DNA from 2 places in the Ligilactobacillus animalis genome. Region 1 is predicted to be linked to the other one. Evidence: a T-box and tRNA genes for the amino acid it is inferred to sense, from the RefSeq annotation. Region 1 holds a T-box; the other holds one or more tRNA genes.
What was found. A T-box is a leader RNA that pairs with one kind of tRNA and senses whether it is charged. The one in region 1 lies ahead of GSR62_RS03430 (valine--tRNA ligase), so its partner is inferred to be a tRNA-Val.
Positions count from the first base shown of each region.

Region 2: it has a tRNA-Val gene. The T-box ahead of GSR62_RS03430 (valine--tRNA ligase) is inferred to sense a tRNA for this amino acid. The anticodon was not compared.

Region 1 is NZ_CP047141.1:694,773-698,238, forward strand. Features, by position in the region: gene GSR62_RS03420 (cysteine desulfurase family protein) at 1-133, shown strand, start outside; gene thiI (tRNA uracil 4-sulfurtransferase ThiI) at 152-1,369, shown strand; T-box leader at 1,410-1,615, shown strand; gene GSR62_RS03430 (valine--tRNA ligase) at 1,670-3,466, shown strand, end outside.
Region 2 is NZ_CP047141.1:563,773-567,238, forward strand. Features, by position in the region: rRNA gene GSR62_RS02680 (23S ribosomal RNA) at 1-1,185, shown strand, start outside; rRNA gene rrf (5S ribosomal RNA) at 1,257-1,373, shown strand; tRNA gene GSR62_RS02690 (tRNA-Val) at 1,383-1,455, shown strand; tRNA gene GSR62_RS02695 (tRNA-Lys) at 1,460-1,532, shown strand; tRNA gene GSR62_RS02700 (tRNA-Thr) at 1,602-1,677, shown strand; tRNA gene GSR62_RS02705 (tRNA-Gly) at 1,683-1,754, shown strand; tRNA gene GSR62_RS02710 (tRNA-Leu) at 1,784-1,869, shown strand; tRNA gene GSR62_RS02715 (tRNA-Arg) at 1,887-1,960, shown strand; tRNA gene GSR62_RS02720 (tRNA-Pro) at 1,966-2,039, shown strand; tRNA gene GSR62_RS02725 (tRNA-Met) at 2,067-2,140, shown strand; tRNA gene GSR62_RS02730 (tRNA-Ile) at 2,159-2,232, shown strand; tRNA gene GSR62_RS02735 (tRNA-Ser) at 2,279-2,368, shown strand; tRNA gene GSR62_RS02740 (tRNA-Met) at 2,378-2,451, shown strand; tRNA gene GSR62_RS02745 (tRNA-Asp) at 2,456-2,528, shown strand; tRNA gene GSR62_RS02750 (tRNA-Phe) at 2,536-2,608, shown strand; tRNA gene GSR62_RS02755 (tRNA-Gly) at 2,624-2,694, shown strand; tRNA gene GSR62_RS02760 (tRNA-Ile) at 2,707-2,780, shown strand; tRNA gene GSR62_RS02765 (tRNA-Ser) at 2,784-2,871, shown strand; tRNA gene GSR62_RS02770 (tRNA-Glu) at 2,879-2,950, shown strand; tRNA gene GSR62_RS02775 (tRNA-Met) at 2,968-3,041, shown strand; tRNA gene GSR62_RS02780 (tRNA-Asp) at 3,045-3,117, shown strand; tRNA gene GSR62_RS02785 (tRNA-His) at 3,229-3,301, shown strand; tRNA gene GSR62_RS02790 (tRNA-Leu) at 3,308-3,392, shown strand.

The sequences.
Region 1 (3,466 bases):
GCAAGTCGATGATAAGATCGCCACATCGGCTGTCCGTGTCAGTCTAGATGAAAATAATACGCTGTCTGAAGCAGATAAATTTAATCAGATCTTCGATGATATCTATCAAAAATTTTTAAAGATCAATTCGTAAAAACAGAAAGGAAGCAAGATGCAATATACAGAAATTATGGTTCGTTATGGCGAACTTTCAACTAAGGGTAAAAACCGACGTAACTTTATCGATCGCTTAGGTTTCAATGTTCGACAAGCAATGCATGATTTTCCAAAATTAGTGGTCAAAGCTCATCGTGATCGGATGCACATCCAATTAAACGGTGAAGACTCGACTAAAGTCATGGAACGTTTGAAACAAGTTTTTGGGATCCAAAACTTCTCACCTTCGATCCGGGTCGCTCGTGATGTCGAAGAAGTTAAAAAGGTCGCAACACAAATGGTGGCTGAACAGTTCCACGAAGGTATGACGTTTAAGATCAACACGCGTCGCTCTGATCATAACTTCCAATATGATACCAACGAATTAAATGATATGTTGGGGGGCCACATCTTAAAGACGGTCCCAGGGATCAAAGTCAAGATGAAAGAGCCGGACATGATCTTACGCGTTGAAGTTCGAGTTAACGGGATCTATCTTTCTTCTGAAACGATCGATGGTGCCGGTGGTCTGCCGGTCGGGACAGCAGGTAAAGCGATGTTGATGCTTTCTGGTGGGATCGACTCACCAGTTGCTGGTTATTTAGCGATGAAACGTGGGGTGGATATCGAAATGGTCCACTTCTTTAGCCCACCATACACCAGTGAACAAGCTTTGAATAAGGCTAAGGAATTGACGGCTAAGTTGACTCCATATGTTGGTCGGATCCAATTTATCGCTGTGCCATTTACTGAGATCCAAGAAACGATCAAAGAAAAAGTGCCATCTGGTTACTTGATGACGATCCAACGGCGCTTTATGTTGCGTTTAAGTGAAATGATCGCTAAAAAGCGCAATGGTCTAGCGATCTTCAACGGGGAAGCTTTAGGGCAAGTAGCTTCACAAACACTGGAAAGTATGGCTGCGATCAATGATGTAACGACGATGCCTGTTTTACGTCCAGTAGTTTCAATGGATAAAAATGAGATCATCAAGATCGCCCAAGATATCGATACATTCGATCTTTCCATCCAACCATTTGAAGATTGCTGTACGATCTTTGCACCACCAGCTCCAAAGACTAAGCCAAAGATCGATAAGGCACGTTATTACGAAGAACGCCTTGATGTTGAAGGCTTGTTAGCTCGGGCAATGGAAAATATCACGATCACAGATATCAAGATCGGTGATGAATTTATGAACGAAAAACAAGCAGATTTCGCTGAATTGCTATAAAAAGCGCTTGACGCGTGCTTGTTTCAAGGCTAAAATACATCTATAAGCTTTGAACAAGAGGTTTTGATCGCTAACTGTTTTCAGAGAGAGGCGGGTGGGTGCGACGCTTTAACAGACGATCAGATAGTAGCTTGTGAGCTGTCCTACTGAAACTAAGTAAGTAAGACCGGATATCTATTCGTTAACGCAGATCAAAGAGGGGTAAAAACCCAATTTAGGTGGTACCACGGCACTGTCGTCCTAAGCGGATGGCGGTGCCTTTTTGTTTAGAGCCGGTCAAGATAAGAAAGGAAGATAATAATGGCACGTGACATCGAAATGTCAACCAAATACGATCCTAGTCAAGTTGAACCAGGACGTTATCAAAAATGGGTCGATGCTGGGTTGTTCAAGCCAAATGGCGACAAAGAAGCTAAACCATATTCGATCGTGATCCCACCACCAAACGTAACTGGTAAGTTACACTTGGGCCATGCTTGGGATACAACGTTACAAGATATGTTGATCAGACAAAAACGGATGCAAGGTTTTGATACCTTATGGCTTCCTGGGATGGACCATGCCGGGATCGCAACACAAGCTAAAGTTGAAGCACGTTTAGCTGAAGAAGGGATCTCCCGTTACGATCTAGGACGCGAAAAGTTCATCGATAAGGTTTGGGAATGGAAAGGCGAATATGCTGATATCATTCATGCGCAATGGGCTAAATTAGGTCTTTCTTTGGATTATGATCGTGAACGTTTTACCTTGGATGAAGGCTTATCGCATGCTGTTCGCCGTGTCTTTGTAAAGTTATATGAAAAAGGCTTGATCTACCGTGGTGAATACATCATCAACTGGGATCCAAAGGCTCGGACTGCTTTATCTGATATCGAAGTTATCCACCAAGATGACGAAGGTGCCTTTTACCATGTGAAATATCCATTTGTTGATGGAACAACATTCAATGGGAAAGATTACATTGAGATCGCAACGACACGTCCTGAAACAATGATGGGTGACGTGGCTGTAGCAGTTAATCCAAAAGATGAACGCTACAAAGACTTGGTCGGTAAAGAAGTGCTCTTGCCACTCCAAGGGCGTCATATCCCGATCATCGCCGATCAATATGTTGATCCTGAATTTGGGACTGGGATGGTGAAGATTACCCCAGCACATGACCCTAATGACTTTGAAGTCGGTAACCGTCATGACTTAGAACGGATCAACACGATGAACGATGATGGTACGATGAATGAACGAGCTGGTAAATACAACGGCATGGACCGTTTTGATGCTCGTAAAGCGATCGTTAAAGACCTTGAAGATCAAGGCTACATGTTAAACATCGAAAAGATCACGCACAGTGTGGGTCACTCTGAACGGACAGGTGTGCCAGTTGAAGCTCGTCTCTCAACACAATGGTTCGTTAAGATGAAACCATTAGCTCAAGCAGCTTTGGCTAACCAAGATTCGGATGATCGGGTCGACTTTGTGCCAGAACGTTTTGAAAAGACCTTTACTCAATGGATGGAAAACGTTCATGATTGGGTCATTTCACGCCAATTATGGTGGGGCCATCAGATCCCAGCTTGGTATAACAAGCATACGGGTGAAACTTATGTTGGTGAAGAAGCTCCAGCTGATATCGAAAATTGGGAACAAGATCCTGATGTTTTAGATACTTGGTTCTCTAGTGCTTTATGGCCATTTTCAACGATGGGCTGGCCAGATACAGATGCGCCTGACTTCAAGCGTTACTTCCCAACTAATACGTTAGTCACAGGTTATGATATCATCTTCTTCTGGGTATCACGGATGATCTTCCAAAGTATCGAATTTACTGGTCGCCGTCCATTTAAGGATGTTTTGATCCACGGTTTGATCCGGGATGAACAAGGACGCAAGATGAGTAAATCACTTGGCAACGGGATCGATCCAATGGACGTGATCGACAAGTATGGTGCTGATGCTTTACGTTGGTTCTTATCCAACGGTTCAGCACCAGGCCAAGACGTTCGTTTCTCCTATACGAAGATGGATGCAGCTTGGAACTTTATCAATAAGATCTGGAATGCTAGCCGCTTTGTGATCATGAACCTCGATGAAGATACGACT
Region 2 (3,466 bases), 130 kb from region 1:
TAACTTCGGGAGAAGGGGTGCTGCACAATGTGCAGCCGCAGTGAATAGGCCCAGGCGACTGTTTATCAAAAACACAGGTTTCTGCAAAATCGTAAGATGAAGTATAGGGGCTGACGCCTGCCCGGTGCTGGAAGGTTAAGAGGATGGGTTAGCGTAAGCGAAGCTCAGAATTGAAGCCCCAGTAAACGGCGGCCGTAACTATAACGGTCCTAAGGTAGCGAAATTCCTTGTCGGGTAAGTTCCGACCCGCACGAAAGGCGTAACGATCTGGGCACTGTCTCAACGAGAGACTCGGTGAAATTATAATACCCGTGAAGATGCGGGTTACCCGCGACAGGACGGAAAGACCCCATGGAGCTTTACTGTAGCTTGATATTGGGTGTTTGTACAACTTGTACAGGATAGGTAGGAGCCGTAGAAGTCGGAACGCTAGTTTCGATCGAGGCGCTGGTGGGATACTACCCTCGTTGTATGAACACTCTAACCCTCGCCGCTCATCGCGGCGGGAGACAGTGTCAGGTGGGCAGTTTGACTGGGGCGGTCGCCTCCTAAAAGGTAACGGAGGCGCCCAAAGGTTCCCTCAGAATGGTTGGAAATCATTCGCAGAGTGTAAAGGCATAAGGGAGCTTGACTGCGAGACCTACAAGTCGAGCAGGGACGAAAGTCGGGCTTAGTGATCCGGTGGTTCCGCATGGAAGGGCCATCGCTCAACGGATAAAAGCTACCCTGGGGATAACAGGCTTATCTCCCCCAAGAGTCCACATCGACGGGGAGGTTTGGCACCTCGATGTCGGCTCATCGCATCCTGGGGCTGTAGTCGGTCCCAAGGGTTGGGCTGTTCGCCCATTAAAGCGGTACGCGAGCTGGGTTCAGAACGTCGTGAGACAGTTCGGTCCCTATCCGTCGCGGGCGTAGGAAATTTGAGAGGATCTGTCCTTAGTACGAGAGGACCGGGATGGACATACCGCTGGTGTACCAGTTGTTCTGCCAAGGGCATCGCTGGGTAGCTATGTATGGATGAGATAAACGCTGAAAGCATCTAAGTGCGAAACTCACCTCGAGATAAGATTTCCCATTCCTTTATGGAAGTAAGACCCCTGAGAGATGATCAGGTAGATAGGATGGAAGTGGAAGTACGGTGACGTATGGAGCGGACCATTACTAATCGGTCGAGGACTTAACCAAGTCAAAAACGTAGCGTTTTCGGAAATAAAGATATTGTCTAGTTTTGAGAGAACAAGGTTCTCACAAAAAAGTGTGGTGGCGATAGCACAAAGGCTACACCTGTTCCCATTCCGAACACAGAAGTTAAGCTTTGTAACGCCGATAGTAGTTAGGGGATCGCCCCTTGCGAGGGTAGGAAGTTGCCACGCTATCATTATGGAGGATTAGCTCAGTTGGGAGAGCGTCTGCCTTACAAGCAGAGGGTCACAGGTTCGAGCCCTGTATCCTCCATCATGAGTCGTTAGCTCAGTCGGTAGAGCATCTGACTTTTAATCAGAGGGTCGACAGTTCGAGCCTGTCACGACTCATTAAAACAAAAAAAGCACTTGACAATTATTTATAATTGTTATAAAATAATTAAGTCACTTGCTTTTAGCGCCGACTTAGCTCAGCTGGCAGAGCATCTGATTTGTAATCAGAGGGTCGGAGGTTCGAATCCTCTAGTCGGCACCATTAATGCGGAAGTAGTTCAGTGGTAGAACACCACCTTGCCATGGTGGGGGTCGCGGGTTCGAATCCCGTCTTCCGCTTGATCAATAATTTAATATTAGCTGATCATGCCGGGGTGGCGGAACTGGCAGACGCACAGGACTTAAAATCCTGCGGTGAGTGATCACCGTACCGGTTCGATTCCGGTCCTCGGCATTAAATATTAATAATACGCACCCATAGCGCAACTGGATAGAGTGTCTGACTACGAATCAGAAGGTTGCAGGTTCGACTCCTGCTGGGTGCATATATCGGGAAATAGCTCAGCTTGGTAGAGCACCTGGTTTGGGACCAGGGGGTCGCAGGTTCGAATCCTGTTTTCCCGATTGAACGAAAGTTCTTAAAATCAACATCGCGGTGTAGCTCAGCTGGCTAGAGCGTCCGGTTCATACCCGGGAGGTCGGGGGTTCGATCCCCTCCGCCGCGATTTACGTACTAGTGCCTCGGACCTTTAGCTCAGTTGGTTAGAGCAGACGGCTCATAACCGTCCGGTCGTAGGTTCGAGTCCTACAAGGTCCATTTGATCTATTTATTAGATGGATCATAGTATGTAACTAAATATTATGGAGGATTACCCAAGTCTGGCTGAAGGGAACGGTCTTGAAAACCGTCAGGTGGGTCAAACCACGCAAGAGTTCGAATCTCTTATCCTCCTTTTTATTATCGCGGGATGGAGCAGTCTGGTAGCTCGTCGGGCTCATAACCCGAAGGTCGTAGGTTCAAATCCTGCTCCCGCAATAATGGTCCTATGGTGTAGGGGTTATCACGCCTGCCTGTCACGCAGGAGATCACCGGTTCAAATCCGGTTAGGACCGTAAATATGGCTCGGTAGCTCAGTTGGTAGAGCAAAGGATTGAAGCTCCTTGTGTCGGCGGTTCGATTCCGTCCCGCGCCATTAACAACATTATATGCGGGTGTAGTTTAGTGGTAAAACCACAGCCTTCCAAGCTGTTGTCGCGAGTTCGATTCTCGTCACCCGCTTAAGTGTTAAATGGGCCTATAGCTCAGCTGGTTAGAGCGCACGCCTGATAAGCGTGAGGTCGGTGGTTCGAGTCCACTTAGGCCCATCTGGAGAAGTACTCAAGTGGCTGAAGAGGCGCCCCTGCTAAGGGTGTAGGCCGGTAACACGGCGCGAGGGTTCAAATCCCTCCTTCTCCGTTAATATGACCCGTTGGTCAAGTGGTTAAGACACCGCCCTTTCACGGCGGTAACATGGGTTCGAATCCCGTACGGGTCATCACAATATATAATTATCGCGGGATGGAGCAGTCTGGTAGCTCGTCGGGCTCATAACCCGAAGGTCGTAGGTTCAAATCCTGCTCCCGCAATATGGTCCTATGGTGTAGGGGTTATCACGCCTGCCTGTCACGCAGGAGATCACCGGTTCAAATCCGGTTAGGACCGTTGTGACTTTATATTTTGGCTGCCGTTATGGTAGCTTTTTTTATGAAATCAACCTAACTTTATTTACAAGTAAAGTTAGATGTAGTATTATTATATAGTATATTGGCTATGGCGATAGTGGCGAAGTGGTTAACGCACCGGATTGTGGCTCCGGCACTCGTGGGTTCGATTCCCATCTATCGCCCTTGATGCCGGTGTGGCGGAATTGGCAGACGCGCTGGACTCAAAATCCAGTGTCCGTTGAGGACGTATCGGTTCGACCCCGATCACCGGTATTTCTTGGGACTAGGTAACTTTACCTAGTCTTTTTTTATATCTAAGAAAACCTTTTGCAAATATTTAGGCCTTT